DNA from 2 places in the Streptomyces liangshanensis genome. Region 2 is predicted to be linked to the other one. Evidence: riboswitches for the same ligand, from Rfam matches in the RefSeq annotation. Region 2 holds a riboswitch; the other holds the start of a gene.
What was found. A riboswitch is a leader RNA that binds a small molecule or an ion and turns the genes downstream of it on or off. The one in region 2 is predicted to bind S-adenosylmethionine.
Positions count from the first base shown of each region.

Region 1: another riboswitch for S-adenosylmethionine. It lies ahead of HA039_RS01645 (putative leader peptide); the one in region 2 lies ahead of thrC (threonine synthase).

Region 1 is NZ_CP050177.1:367,890-371,081, reverse strand. It holds gene HA039_RS34300 (S8 family peptidase) at 101-1,312, opposite strand; SAM riboswitch class IV at 1,604-1,718, shown strand; gene HA039_RS01645 (putative leader peptide) at 1,758-1,910, shown strand; gene HA039_RS01640 (LLM class flavin-dependent oxidoreductase) at 2,098-3,192, shown strand, end outside.
Region 2 is NZ_CP050177.1:4,459,512-4,462,703, reverse strand. It holds gene HA039_RS19365 (ubiquitin-like small modifier protein 1) at 1-26, opposite strand, end outside; gene thrC (threonine synthase) at 56-1,351, opposite strand; SAM riboswitch class I at 1,367-1,494, opposite strand; gene HA039_RS19355 (glucosyl-3-phosphoglycerate synthase) at 1,661-2,647, shown strand; gene HA039_RS19350 (hypothetical protein) at 2,686-2,835, shown strand; gene HA039_RS19345 (alpha,alpha-trehalose-phosphate synthase (UDP-forming)) at 2,907-3,192, shown strand, end outside.

The DNA of each region.
Region 1 (3,192 bases), 4.1 Mb from region 2:
GCGCGCCGAAGTCCCGCCGCCCGGGGTCCGGGCGGCGGGACTCACACGTGTCGGCGGTGTCCGCCGGGCGTTACGGGTGGTGCCGCGGGGATGACAGGTGTTACGGGACGAGCCGGAGGAGCTTGTTCGGCGAGCCCGTGCCTATGCCGGTCAGGACGTTGGACGTCGCGCCGTTCACCAGCGCGGCGGCCACGGTCGCCGGCGAGGCGCCCGGGTGGTTGGTCAGGTAGATCGCGGCCGCGCCCGCGACGTGCGGGGCGGCGAACGAGGTGCCGTCACCGGTGTAGGTGGCGGTGTCGGAGGAGTTCCAGCCCGCCGTGATCGCGGAGCCGGGGGCGAAGATGTCCACGGCCGAGCCGTAGTTGGAGTACGAGGCCCTCGCGTCCGTCCTGGTGGTGGCGCCGACCGTGAGGGCGGCGGGCACCCGGGCGGGGGAGGAGTTGGTGGCCGGCACGTTGGCGTTGCCCGCCGCGACGGCCCACGTCACGCCCGAGGCGATCGAGTTCTTCACCGCGTTGTCGAGGGCGGTGCTGACGCCGCCGCCGAGCGAGGCGTTCGCGACGGAGGACGCCACGTGGTTGGCGGTGATCCAGTCCACGCCCGCGATGACGCCGGCCGTGGTGCCGGAACCGTCGTTGCCGAGGACCCGGACCGCGACGATCTTCGCCTTCTTGGCCACGCCGTAGGTGGAGCCCGCGACGGTGGTGGCGACGTGCGTGCCGTGGCCGTAACCGTCCTGCGCGGTGGCGTCGTTGTCGATGAAGTCGTATCCGTAGGAGGCGCGGCCCGCGATCTGCTGGTGGGTGATGCGCACGCCCGTGTCCAGGACGTAGACGGTCGTGTTGGCGCCCGCGGAATCCGGGTAGGTGTACGTGCCGTTCAGCGGGAGGTTCGCCTGGTCGATGCGGTCCAGGCCCCAGGGGGCGTTGGTCTGCGTGGCCGTCGCGTAGACCTTCTGGTCCTGCTCGACCGACTCGACGGCGGGGTCCGCGGCCAGCCGCGCCGCCTCGGTGCCGCTGAGCGTGGCGGCGTACCCGTTGAGCGCGGAGGAGTACGTCCGCTTCACCTTGCCGCCGTACTCGGCGATGAGCTGCTTGCCCTGGGTGGCCCGCGCCGAGAAACCGGCCGTCTTCTTGAGCGTGACGATGTAGCTGCCGCTGACGGCGTCGGCGGCGCCGGCGTGCAGGACTCTGCCTTCGGCCGGGGCGGCCTGGGCCGGCAGGGCCGTGCCCGCTCCGATGATCGCGACCACGGTCGCCGCGGTGGCGATCGCGGTGGCGAAGCGCCGCTTGTTCGTACGCACTGCTGACATGGGGGGTCCTTCGCGTCAGTGGCGCGAGCTGGTGTGCGCGCCTCAAGTGGGGTGTGGGGTACGGGTGTTCGTACGCCGCCCAGTGACGATGCACCGGCCCGGTCCGGCGGGACAACGGTTTCCGGGAGATGACATGACCCCGACATGGGGCGTTACGTTCTGTCCGTACGCCGTCACGATTCGGCAATCCGGCGCAGCGTCCCGATGATCTTCCCGTTACAAGTCGCCCGGCACGCGGGCGCGTCGAGTGGGGATTGTGCCGGACGCCGGTGCGGAGTTACCGTTCACGCAGGTTATGAGAGTCAGCGACAAGCCCTGGGTTTGCTGACCGGCAACCCTCCTGACGCGGCGGGGTGCTCCAGGTGACGACCCGGCGGAGCCAATGACGGCAGCGCAAGCGCGAGAGCTCGGACCGGCACGACCGGTCGAGGCGGAGGTGAAGGCAGTGCGAGGACGCTCCGGCACGCGTACGGCCTTCGCCGTCACGAGCCACCCCCGCGCCGTCGGCATGTTCTCCCGGCGCCACATCGATCTCCAGCGTGTCGCCGGCGCCCTGTGTCCGGGTCACGTGAACGCCGCGCCGCGGCACACCCCGTAGCGGCACCTTCTCCGCCGCACGGCCCCGACGTACAGCGCCCTCCGACGCACGTCCGCCGACACTTCCGCCCGGGAACGGACCCGGCGCGGAAGGCACTCGGCATGTCCAGGAGCTCTCCCGGCCAGGGGAGTTCCGCGTCCACGTGACCTCGAATCCACGAGATTTCCGAGCGGGAAGCGATACCGCCATGCCTTCAGCACCCTCACCCCTCCATCTCGCCGTCGCCCTCGACGCGGCGGGCTGGCATCCCGCCGCCTGGCGCGAGCCGGGCGCCCGGCCCCGCGAACTGTTCACCGCGCGGTACTGGACCGACCTGGTGACCGAGGCCGAGCGGGGCCTGCTGGACTTCGTGACCATCGAGGACTCCCTGAGCCTCCAGTCCTCGTCCTTCGCCGGTCCCGACGGCCGTACCGATCAGGTACGGGGCCGGCTCGACGCCCTGCTGGTCGCCGCCCGGGTCGCGCCCCTGACCCGGCACATCGGGCTGATCCCCACCGCCGTCGTCACCCACACCGAGCCGTTCCACGTCTCGAAGGCCGTCGCCACCCTGGACTTCGTCAGCACCGGACGGGCCGGCGTCCAGGTCAAGGTGTCCGGACGCGCCGACGAGGCCCCGCACTTCGGCCGCAGGCCCGCGATCCGGTTCCGTCCCGACGAGCTGGACTCGCCCGCGGGCCTGGCCGCGCTCAAGGAGCTGTTCGACGAGGCGGGCGACTACGTCGAGGTGCTGCGCCGGCTCTGGGACAGCTGGGAGGACGACGCCGAGATCCGCGACGCCGCCACCGGCCGGTTCATCGACCGCGACAAGCTCCACTACATCGACTTCACGGGCGAGCGGTTCAGCGTCAAGGGCCCCTCCATCACCCCGCGCCCGCCGCAGGGACAGCCGGTCGTCACCGCCCTCGCCCACCGTGAAGAACCGTTCCGCCTGGTCGCGGCCTCCGCGGACGTCGGCTTCGTCACCCCGCAGGACACCGCCGACACCCGGGCGATCCTGGCCCGGATCCGGGCGGCGCAGGCCACCGCGGGCCGCGCCGACGAGACGGTCCACGTCTTCGGCGACCTGGTCGTCCTTCTCGACGACGAACCCGGCGCCGCCGCCGACCGCAGGGCGCGCCTGGAGGAGCGCGCGGGCGCCCCGTACACCAGCGACGCCCGGGTCTTCGCCGGTACGCCCGCCGAGCTGGCCGACCTGCTCCTCGAAGGCCAGGAGGCCGGGCTGACCGGCTTCCGCCTGCGGCCCGCCGTCCTGCCGCACGACCTGGAGCGGATCACCCGGGGC
Region 2 (3,192 bases):
GTGGGGATGCGGACCTTGACGCTCATGGTGGATGCCTTCCTGGGGTCGGTGGGTGTCAGTGGGCCAGGCCGGCGTCGCGGAACGCGTCCAGGCTGGGGCGGATCGTCGCCGTCGGTCCCGTGGTCGGGGCCACCGCGTCGAGCGTCTTGAGGCCGTCGCCGGTGTTCAGCACGACCGTCGTGAGCGCCGGGTCGAGCAGGCCGGCGTCGATGAGCTTCTTCGTCACGCCGACGGTCACGCCGCCCGCGGTCTCGGCGAAGATCCCCTCGGTGCGCGCCAGCAGCTTGATGGCGTCGACGATCTGCTCGTCGTTCACGTCGTCCACGGCGCCGCCGGTGCGGCGGGCGATGTCGAGGACGTACGGGCCGTCGGCGGGGTTGCCGATCGCCAGGGACTTGGCGATGGTGTTCGGCTTCTGGGGCCGTACGACGTCGTGGCCGGCCTTGAAGGCGGCGGAGACCGGGGAGCAGCCCTCGGCCTGGGCTCCGAAGATCTTGTACGGCTTGTCCTCGACGAGCCCCAGCTTGATGAGTTCCTGGAGGCCCTTGTCGATCTTCGTGAGCTGGGATCCGGAGGCGATCGGGATGACGAGCTGGTCGGGCAGCTCCCAGCCGAGCTGTTCGCAGATCTCGTACGCGAGCGTCTTGGAGCCTTCGCCGTAGTACGGGCGGAGGTTGACGTTCACGAAGCCCCAGCCCTCGCCGAGCGGGTCGCCGATGAGCTCGGAGCAGAAGCGGTTGACGTCGTCGTAGTTGCCCTCGATGCCGACGAGTTCACCGCCGTACACCGCGGCCATGACGACCTTGCCCTGCTCCAGGTCGTGCGGGATGAACACGCAGGAGCGGAAGCCGGCGCGGGCGGCGGCGGCGCCGACGGCGCCGGCCAGGTTGCCGGTGGAGGAGCAGGAGAGCGTGGTGAAGCCGAAGGCGCGGGCGGCCTCGACGGCGATGGCGACGACGCGGTCCTTGAAGGAGTGCGTCGGGTTGCCGGAGTCGTCCTTCACGTACAGGCCGCCGGTGACGCCGAGTTCACGGGCGAGGTTGTCGGCCTTGACGAGCTTCGTGAAGCCGGGGTTGATGTTGGGCTTGGTGGCCACGTCGGCGGGGACGGGCAGCAGCGGCGCGTAGCGCCAGATGTTGTCGGGGCCCTCGGCGATGCGCTTCTTCAGCTCTTCGGGGGAGCCGCTCGGCAGGTCGTACGCCACTTCGAGCGGCCCGAAACAGGACGCGCAGGCGAAGATCGGGCCGAGGTCGAAGCGCTCGCCGCATTCGCGGCACGAGAGGGCGGCGGCGGGTCCGAGGTCGACGGCACCGGGAGTGACACCGGGCGTGGGGACGGTCTGCACAGACATGGAGGCGAGGCCCTTTCCTCATCTTCCTCGCGACGTACTTCGCCGCAAGACGGAATTGGCACCTTCCCCACCATGACCTCGCGGTCGGCGGGAGGGTTGCCGGGGCTTCAACGGGCCGTTCCCTCTGCCCCTCTGGATGAGCGGTATGGCATCGGATCCGGGGTCGGTCCCGCGATCCGAGCGTTTGTCCACCGGATGACCCCCGACATGCGGTGGTCATTCGTGTTGTTCAAGACTGTAACCGAAGGAGCGGACCGTGGAGATAGTGGTCCGCACCGCGAGATGGATCACTTTCAGGGAGAACCGACCGTGCTGGAAGAGGTGGAGCGCTGGCTGACCAGGCGTTCCTGGTCCGTGGCCGACCGATCGCTCGACCGGCTCCTGGCGGCGAAGACCGCGCGCGGCACGACCGTCAGCGTGGTGCTGCCCGCGCTGGACGAGGAGAGCACGGTCGGCGCGATCGTGTCGGTGGTGCGGCGGGAGCTGATGGAGCGGGCGCCGCTGGTGGACGAGCTGGTGGTGATCGATTCCGGTTCGTCGGACGCCACGGCGAAGGTCGCGGCGGAGGCGGGCGCCCGGGTGGTGCACCGGGACGACATCCTGCCGCGGCTGCCCGCGCTGCCCGGGAAGGGCGAGGTGCTGTGGCGGTCGCTGCTGGTGACGGGCGGGGACGTGGTGTGCTTCGTGGACGCGGACCTGCGGGAGTTCTCGGCGGACTTCGTGACGGGGATCGTGGGGCCGCTGCTGACGGAGCCGGACGTGCAGCTGGTGAAGGCGATGTACGACAGGCCGCTGGGCTCTCGCGGCGCCCCCGGCGCTTCCGCCGGTCCTTCCGCCGGCCAGGGCGGGCGGGTGACGGAGCTGGTGGCGCGGCCGTTGCTGAACCTCCACTGGCCGCTGCTCGCGGGCTTCGTGCAGCCCCTGGGCGGGGAGTACGCGGCCCGGCGCACCCTGCTGGAGCGGCTGCCGTTCCCCGTCGGGTACGGCGTGGAGCTGGGGCTGCTGGTGGACGCGCTGCACACCGTGGGGCTGGACGCGCTGGGCCAGGTCGACGTCGGCACGCGGCTGCACCGGCACCAGGACGACCGGGCGCTGGGGCGGATGGCGGCGGCGATCTACCGTACGGCGCAGCTGCGCCTGTCCCGGTCGCACCTGGGGGCGCACCTGGTGCGGCCCGAGCTGACGCAGTTCGAGCGCGGTGAGAACGGCTTCGTACCGCGGACGTACGACGTGGACACGGAGGAGCGGCCGCCGATGCGGGAGATCGCGGAGTACACGGCCGGCCGCGCGGCGTAACCACCCCTTCCAGTCCTATTTACCTATATTGCGTCCTTATGGAGACCTCTCTGAGCATGTGGTTCCTCGCCGCGGCCCACAGCGGCGCCACCGCCGAGCGGCTGTGGCTGCTGGGCGGGATGGCGGTCGCGCTGACGGGGGCGGGGGTGGTCGCGCTGGCGGCGGCGCGAGGGCGCCGCGGCGACTGATCCCGTACGGCTCCCTTCACGGCTCCTCTCCGTACGTTTGAGCGTTTCCCGTACGGGCTAGATTTCGGCACATGGTTTCCGAGCAGGCCGCCCAGGTCCTCGTCGCGTCCAACCGCGGCCCCGTCTCGTACACGCTCCGCGACGACGGAGCGCTGGAGGCCCGGCGCGGCGGCGGCGGGCTGGTGTCCGGCCTCTCGGCCATCGGCCCCGACACGGACGCGGTATGGGTGTGCGCGGCCCTCGGCGACGGCGACCACGAGGCGGTACGGCGTACCGGCGGCCGGCTGGACCCGGAGGACACCGGCGGGCAGCGCGTACGGATGCTGGGCATCGCCCCCGACGTCTACGCCGGCGCGT